2 regions of the Streptomyces sp. NPDC126497 genome follow, and region 2 is predicted to be linked to the other one. Evidence: riboswitches for the same ligand, from Rfam matches in the RefSeq annotation. Region 2 holds a riboswitch; the other holds the start of a gene.
What was found. A riboswitch is a leader RNA that binds a small molecule or an ion and turns the genes downstream of it on or off. The one in region 2 is predicted to bind S-adenosylmethionine.
Positions count from the first base shown of each region.

Region 1 (4,183 bases), on a different contig from region 2:
ACCGGCACGCGCCGGCGCGCACCGGTCCGGGCACGGCGAAGGGCCCGCATCCCGGAGGATGCGGGCCCTTCGCCGGCAGAAGATGCTTGCGGCAGGTAGCGCGTTCAGGCGCTGAGACGAACCATGTCGGCCTGCGGGCCCTTCTGACCCTGCGAGATCTCGAACTCGACCCGCTGGCCTTCTTCGAGGGTGCGGTAGCCGTCCATCTGGATCGCGCTGTAGTGGACGAAAACATCCGCACCACCGTCGACCGCGATGAAGCCGTACCCCTTCTCCGCGTTGAACCACTTGACGGTGCCCTGAGCCATGCCTAACTCCCCTATTACTGGCCCTTGCACAGATCCACACTTCGCGGATCCGGGTCAGACCTCACCCCCCAACGGTTGGGGGCGTGCGCCGGAACGCGTCGACCGCGGCTGAATGTATCTGCCCAACTGCCGTCTGCAACAGGTCAGTCGGACGAGAAATCTGGACGCCACCGGTCCGGAATCTGGCGAGAATTCGCCTGATTACGGGGCAAGACGGGCCGCATAAAGGGCTCAGACACCGCAAAAGGGACCCGCACTTTGGCTGCATCCAGTCGGGTCCGCGGCAGGAATTCGGCGTCTTCGATCAGTGGATCGGGGGCGCTTTCCCCAACTCTATCGCGCTCAATCCCATGGAATCGCCCCCTCCGCTTCTCTCACGGAGGGGGCGATGTCCCGCACGCCCGGTAACTGGTGTTACCGCAGGTAATGATCAGCCGCCGGCCACCGCCGGGATGATCGACACGCCGGCCCCGTCCGGGGTGGGCGTGTCGAGGCCCTGCTCGAACCGCACGTCGTCGTCGTTGACGTAGACGTTCACGAACCGCCGCAGCTTGCCCTGGTCGTCCAGCACCCGGGCGGCGATCCCGGTGTGGTTCTTCTCCAGGTCCTGGATGACCTCGCCGAGGGTGGCGCCCTCGGCGGCGACCTCGGCCTGCCCACCCGTGTAGGTGCGCAGGATGGTGGGGATACGAACGGTGACGCTCACGACAAAACCTCCGGTCGGGTGACTTGCCGGGGGCGTGGGGCCGTGCCGGTACGCGGCTGTCGCCGCGTGGACGCGACCGGGCCCCACCGCCCCGCGGACGGGAACGGCGAGACGGGCCCTAGGCGAGCCCGGCCTCGCGGAACGACTCCAGGCTGGGACGGATCGTCGCGGTGAGTCCCGTACCGGCGACCGCGTCCAGCGTCTTGAGACCGTCCCCGGTGTTGAGCACGACCGTGGTCAGGGACGGGTCGAGCGCCCCGCTCTCGAGGAGCTTCCTGGTGACCCCCACGGTCACGCCCCCCGCGGTCTCCGCGAAGATCCCCTCCGTGCGCGCGAGCAGCTTGATCGCCTCGACGATCCGCCCGTCGTCCACGTCCTCCACCGCACCGCCCGTGCGCCGCGCGATGTCCAGGACGTACGGCCCGTCCGCCGGGTTGCCGATCGCCAGCGACTTGGCGATCGTGTCCGGCTTCTGCGGACGCACGACGTCGTGCCCCGCCTTGTAGGCGGTCGACACCGGCGAGCAGCCCTCCGCCTGCGCACCGAAGATCTTGTAGGGCTTGTCCTCGACCAGACCGAGCCCGATCAGCTCCTGCAGCCCCTTGTCGATCTTCGTGAGCTGCGAGCCGGAGGCGATCGGGATCACGATCTGGTCCGGCAGCCGCCAGCCGAGCTGCTCGCAGATCTCGTACGCGAGAGTCTTCGACCCCTCCGCGTAGTACGGCCGCAGGTTGACGTTGACGAAGCCCCAGCCCTCGCCGGCCGGGTCGCCGATCAGCTCGGAGCAGAAACGGTTCACGTCGTCGTAGTTGCCCTCGATGCCGACGAGCTCGCCGCCGTAGACGGCGGCCATGACGACCTTGCCCTGCTCCAGGTCGTGCGGGATGAACACGCAGGACCGGAAGCCGGCGCGGGCCGCGGCGGCGCCGACGGCGCCGGCCAGGTTGCCGGTGGAGGAGCAGGACAGGGTGGTGAAGCCGAAGGCGCGGGCGGCCTCGATGGCCTGGGCGACGACGCGGTCCTTGAAGGAGTGCGTGGGGTTGCCGGAGTCGTCCTTGACGAACAGCTTGCCGGCCTCGACGCCCAGCTCGCGGGCGAGGTTGTCGGCCTGGACGAGCTTGGTCCAGCCGGGGTTCAGGTTCGGCTTGGTGGCCACGTCCGCCGGGACGGGCAGCAGCGGCGCGTAGCGCCAGATGTTCGCCGGTCCCGCTTCGATCCGCTTGCGGAGCTCCTCGGTGTCGTGGGCCGAGAAGTCGTACGCGATCTCCAGCGGGCCGAAACACTCCTCGCAGGCGAAGACGGGACCGAGGGGGACCCGGTGTCCGCATTCGCGGCAGGAAAGGGCGGCGGCGGGGCCCAAGTCGACGGAAGAGGCGGATGCGCCTACGGTGGAATCGGTGGTGGTTGCAACAGTGTGCACAGCCATGTGAGGCGAGGCCCTTTCTCCTCATCTTCCTCACGACGCATCTCGCCGTGAGACGGATTTGGCACCTTCCCTAGCCAGGAGCCTCGCGGAAAAGATCAACAGTGATCTACGAGAACCGGCTGGAGGGTTGCCGGGGCTTCATCGGGCCGTGTCCCTCTGCCCCTCTGGATGAGCGGTGTTCAGTTGTCCGCGCGACACCCCCCGACCTGCGGTGGGCTTCCGCGCTGTTCAAGACTGTAACCGACGGGCGGGGCATTTGAGATAGTCGTCCGAACCGCGAGATGGATCACAGAAGTGAGGAGCCGCTGACCGTGCTGGAAGAAGTCGAGCGCTGGTTGGGCGAGCGTTCCTGGTCGGTGACCGACCGGCCGCCGCACCAGCTCCTGGCCGCCAAGCGCGCCACGGGCCGGACGGTGAGCGTGGTGCTGCCCGCCCTCAACGAGGAAGCGACGGTCGGCGACATCGTGACGGTGATCCGCCGCGATCTGGTGCGGCGGGTGCCGCTCGTCGACGAGGTCGTGGTCGTGGACTCCGGGTCGACCGACCGCACGTCGGAGGTGGCCGCGGCGGCGGGCGCCCGCGTCGTCCACCGCGACGTGATCCTCCCCCGCATCCCGGCCGTGCCCGGCAAGGGCGAGGTGCTGTGGCGGTCGCTGCTGGTCACCCGCGGTGACATCGTGTGCTTCGTCGACGCGGACCTGCGGGAGTTCTCCTCCGACTTCGTCTCCGGCATCGTCGGCCCGCTGCTCACCGAGCCGGACGTGCAGCTGGTCAAGGCCATGTACGACCGTCCGCTCGGCACCGCGGCCGGCCAGGGCGGCCGGGTCACCGAGCTGATGGCCCGCCCGCTGCTGAACATGCACTGGCCCCAGCTGGCCGGCTTCGTCCAGCCGCTGGGCGGCGAGTACGCGGCCCGCCGGAGCCTGCTCGAACGGCTCCCGTTCCCGGTCGGGTACGGCGTCGAGCTCGGCATGCTGGTCGACGCCCTGCACCTGGTCGGCCTGGACGCCCTCGCCCAGGTCGACGTCGGCGTCCGCAAGCACCGCCACCAGGACGGCCAGGCCCTCGGCCGCATGGCCGCCACGATCTACCGCACCGCCCAGCTCCGCCTGGCCCGCAGCCACCTGATACGCCCCGCGCTCACCCAGTTCGAGCGGGTCGGCAACACCTTCGCCCCCCGTACGCACCCCGTGGACACGGAGGAACGCCCGCCGATGACGGAGATCGCGGAGTACCGGACACGGCGGGTGGCCTGACCCGGGTGCGGCCGGTCCGTGCGTTTGAGGCCGGTGGGGCCGGGCTAGGTTGAGGCGTATGGCTGTCACGCAGGGTGCTCAGGTGCTGGTCGCGTCGAATCGCGGGCCGGTCTCGTACACGGTGGAGGAAGACGGGTCGCTGCAGGCCAGGCGGGGCGGCGGCGGACTGGTGTCCGGGCTGTCCGCGATCGGGCCGGACGCCGGGGCGCTGTGGGTGTGCTCGGCGCTGTCCGACGGCGACCGCGAGGCGGTGCGGCGCGGGGTCGGCGAGGACGGCGTGCGGATGCTGGACGTCCCGGCGGACGTGCACGCCGACGCGTACAACGGGATCGCCAACTCGGTGCTGTGGTTCGTGCACCACATGCTGTACCAGACGCCGCTGGAGCCGGTCTTCGACGCGGAGTTCCGCCGCCAGTGGGCGTCGTACGAGGCCTACAACCGCGCGTTCGCCGAGGCGCTGGCCGAGGAGGCGGCGCCGGGCGCGGCG
Region 1 covers NZ_JBEORT010000017.1:59,244-63,426, reverse strand. The annotation lists gene ABTY20_RS11460 (cold-shock protein) at 105-308, opposite strand; gene ABTY20_RS11455 (ubiquitin-like small modifier protein 1) at 739-1,014, opposite strand; gene thrC (threonine synthase) at 1,133-2,440, opposite strand; SAM riboswitch class I at 2,459-2,615, opposite strand; gene ABTY20_RS11445 (glucosyl-3-phosphoglycerate synthase) at 2,752-3,696, shown strand; gene ABTY20_RS11440 (alpha,alpha-trehalose-phosphate synthase (UDP-forming)) at 3,755-4,183, shown strand, end outside.
Region 1: another riboswitch for S-adenosylmethionine. It lies ahead of thrC (threonine synthase); the one in region 2 lies ahead of ABTY20_RS02175 (aminotransferase class V-fold PLP-dependent enzyme).

Region 2 (4,183 bases):
CGCCTTCCAGTGTCCGTGACGCACCGGCTCCCGGTGCGTGTGGCTCGTAACCCTACGGCCTGGCGGGTCCTCGCCGCCCGCCCGTCCACGGCGGCGAGGCGGTCCGTGCGGTTGCGTCCGGTTACGTCATGCTCTGTATTCATGATCCGCAACTGGAGCGCGTCGGCCGCCGGGGCGATCCGGGGCGCCCCCGCGCCGGTGACCCGCACCCTCGTCGCGCTGTGCTGCCTGGTCTTCCTGATCGGGCCGGTCTCGGGCCTGCCCGGGGAGGAGCCGCCGGCCGCGCAGCGGGCCTACTTCCGGCGCTGGGGCGTCGTCCCCGCAGAGCTGTTCGAGGGATCCCCCGAGGCCTTCCCGACCCCCGCCACGGCGCTCTTCGTGCACGGCGGCTGGGTGCACCTGCTCGGCAACATGCTGTTCCTCCACGTGTTCGGGGCGATGACCGAGGCACGGATGGGCCGGGTGCGGTTCACCCTGTGCTACGCCGGCTGCGGCGCCCTCGCGCTGCTGGGGTACGCCGCCGTCAACGCGGACTCCGAGCGGTCCCTGGTCGGCGCCTCCGGGGCGATCTCGGCGGTGCTGGGCGCGTTCCTCTTCCTGTTCCCCCGGGCCCGGGTGACCAGTCTCCTGCCGTTCCTGTTCTTCCTGCCGGTGCGCCTGCCGGCGTGGGTGGTGCTGCCGTTCTGGGCGGCGCTGCAGTGGGCGGCGGCGGGACGGGCGGGCGAGGAGCCGGGGGTGGCGTACCTGACGCACCTGATCGGGTTCGGGCTGGGCTTCGGCTACGCGTGGGTGCGTTTCGGCAGGGCGACTACAGTGAAGGCCGCCCCTGCTCCGGCCCCCGAGGGAGAGAACCAGCCGTGATCACCGCGATCGTCCTCATCAAGACCAGCGTGGACCGGATCCCCGAGATCGCGGAGCGGATCGCCGCGCTGGACAGCGTCAGCGAGGTCTTCTCCGTCACCGGCACCTACGATCTGATCGCCATGGTCCGGGTCCGCGAGCACGAGGACCTGGCGGAGGTCATCCCCGGCCGGATCAGCAAGATCCCGGGCGTCGAGGGCACCGACACGCACGTGGCGTTCCGCACGTACTCGCAGCACGACCTGGAGGCGGCGTTCGCCATCGGCCTGGACAGCTGAGCCCGCGCGCCCGGGCGTGACGTCCCCCGGGCCGCGTGCGGGCCCCCGCGCCCGCGCCGGGACGTCACGCCCGGGCGGGGGCGTCCGGGACGCAGCGGCCGTCCACCGTTCGGTAGGTCCAGCGGGCACCGTCCCGGACCAGTTCGCGCACCGCGCGCACGAAGCGCTCCACGTGCTCGTCCGGCGTGCCCGCGCCGAAGCTGACCCGGACGGCGGCGAGGGACTCCCCGCCGGACGCCGTCCCGGGGGCGCCGCACTCGGCCCGGCTCCCCCGGTCGCCGCCGAGCAGTCCGCGCAGCAGCGGGTGCGCGCAGAACAGCCCGTCGCGCACGCCGATGCCGTACTCGGCGGACAGCGCGGCGGCGAAGTGGGAGCTGTTCCAGCCCTCGACGACGAAGGAGAGCACCCCGACGCGCGGGGCGTCGTCCCCGAACAGCGACAGGAACCGCACCTCGGGCACGTCCGCGAGCCCTTCGCGCACCGCGCGGACCAGCTCCTCCTCACGGGCGGCCAGGGCGTCGAACCCGGCCTCGGTGAGCGCCTCGCAGGCCGACGCGACGGCGTGGACGCCGATGACGTTGGGCGAGCCGGCCTCGTGGCGGGCGGCGCCCTCGTGCCACTCCACGTCCACTCCCCCGTCCGCGCGCCGGGTGACCGTGCGGCTGGCGCCGCCGCCCGCGAGGTAGGGCTCGGCCTCCCGGAGCCAGTCGGCGCGGCCGGCCAGCACCCCGGAGCCGAAGGGCGCGTACAGCTTGTGTCCGGAGAAGGCGACCCAGTCGACGTCCAGGTCCCGCACGTTCACCGGGCGGTGGGGGGCGAGCTGGGCGGCGTCCAGCACGATCCGGGCGCCGTGCGCGTGCGCGGCGGCGGCCAGTTCCCGTACGGGCCACAGCTCGCCGGTGACGTTGGAGGCGCCGGTGACGCAGACCAGGGCGGGGCCGTGGGGGTCGCGGTCGGCGAGGGCGCGCTCCAGGGTCTCGACGGCCTGCCGGTGGCTGTCCGGGGCGTCCAGGACGGTGACGCGGGCACCGCGCCAGGGCAGCAGGGAGGCGTGGTGCTCGGTCTCGAAGACGAAGACCTCGCAGCCGTCGGGGAGCACGGCGGCGAGCAGGTTGAGGGAGTCGGTGGTGGACCGGGTGAACACCACCTGGTCGCCCTCCCGTCGCCCGTCACCCCCCTTGCCGGACCGGGCTTCGCCCGGGCTGTCCTCGATGCGGCAGCCGAGGAACCCGGCGACGGTCCGGCGGGCCTTCTCGAACAGGTCGGTGGAGAGCTGGGAGAGGTGTCCGGCGCCCCGGTGGACGCTGCCGTAGTACGGCGCGTACGCGGCCACGTCGTCCCACACCCGCTGGAGGGCGGGGGCGCTGGCGGCGTAGTCGAGGGCGGCGTAGCCGATCTCGCCGCCGGTGACCAGGGGGACGGTGACGTCCCGGCCCAGCACGGGCAGCGGGGCGCGGACGGACGGGGCGGCGACGGCGGTGGGGACGGACATGGCGGAACTCCCGGTGGGGCAGGCGGAATCCCCGTGCGGGCGCGCATCGCTCGAGCACGGAGGAAGAGGTGAAGGGGTGCGCGGAGGCGGGGCTCGGCAGCCCTAGCGCATTCGCTTGCTCACGGAAGGCTCCTCGACGACCAGGACCCCTGGTGTGCGAGGGGTCCGCGCTTGCCGTGCGCCCTGCTGCTCACGGCCTGGTCCTCACCCGGGGCACCCCGCCACGGACGGAGGGTTGCCGGACAGCCGGCCGGGGCCTGATGGCTGTCACTCGTGACCTGGACAGGAAAGTACGGGAGACGGCAGAGGTCCCGCAACCCGTGTCCGGATCGCGGGACGTCCCCCGCCCTAGGCGTTGCTGACGGCCACCCAGCGCTCCAGGACCCGCTTGGCGGCCCCCGAGTCGATGGACTCGGCCGCCTTCGCCATCCCGGCGCGGATCTGCTCCGTCAGGGAGCCGGGGCCCGGCTCCAGGGCGACCAGCGCCGCCGCCGAGTTCAGCAGCACCGCGTCCCGCACCGGGCCGGCCTCGCCGTCCAGCACCCGGCGGGCGACCTCCGCGTTGTAGGAGGCGTCGGCTCCGCGCAGGGCCTCCACCGGAACCAGCTCGATGCCCACCTCGCGCGGGTCGAAGGTCTCCTCGTCGACCTTGCCGTCGCGGACCACCCACACCTTGGAGGTGGCGGTGGTGGTCAGCTCGTCCAGACCGTCGTCGCCGCGGAACACCAGTGAGGAGTGACCGCGCCCGGCGAAGACCCCGGCCATGATGGGCGCCATCCGCGGGTCGGCGACCCCGACCGCCTGCGCCTTGACCCGCGCCGGGTTGGCCAGCGGGCCGAGGAAGTTGAAGACCGTGCGGATGCCCAGCTGGCCGCGCGCGGCGGCCACGTGGCGCAGTGCCGGGTGGAACTTCACCGCGAAGCAGAAGGTGATCCCGGCCTCCTCGACGACCTCGGCGACCCGGCGCGGGGACAGCTCCAGGTTGACGCCGAGCTTCTCCAGGACGTCGGAGGCGCCGGAGGCGGAGGACGCGGCCCGGTTGCCGTGCTTGACGACCTTCGCCCCGGTGCCGGCCACCACGATCGAGGACATCGTGGAGATGTTCACCGTCTTGGCGCCGTCCCCGCCGGTGCCGACGATGTCGACGGTCGCGCCCGGCACCTCGATCACATGGGCGTGGTCGTACAGCGCCCGCACGCAGCCGGTGATCTCCTCGACGGTCTCGCCCTTGGCCCGCAGGGAGACCGCGAACCCGGCGATCTGCGCGTCGGTCGCCTCCCCGCGCATGATCAGGTCCATCGCCCAGGCGGTGTCGTCGGCGGACAGGTCCCGGCCGTCCAGCAGTCCGTTCAGCAGGGCGGGCCAGGAGCGGCCCGCCGCGGTGTCGCCTCCAGCGGGGGTCACAGCGCTCATGGCCGCTCCTGATGGTCGTAGGGGGTCCGGGGAGCCCGGCGGGGTTCCCCGGACCCCACCCTATCCAGCTCCGGGGACGGCGAAGGGCCCCCGTCCGCAGAACGGACGGGGGCCCTTCGCCGTCGTGTGGCGACTGGGA
Region 2 covers NZ_JBEORT010000002.1:220,592-224,774, forward strand. The annotation lists gene ABTY20_RS02165 (rhomboid family intramembrane serine protease) at 142-861, shown strand; gene ABTY20_RS02170 (Lrp/AsnC family transcriptional regulator) at 858-1,139, shown strand; gene ABTY20_RS02175 (aminotransferase class V-fold PLP-dependent enzyme) at 1,204-2,631, opposite strand; SAM riboswitch class IV at 2,794-2,910, opposite strand; gene trpD (anthranilate phosphoribosyltransferase) at 2,980-4,044, opposite strand.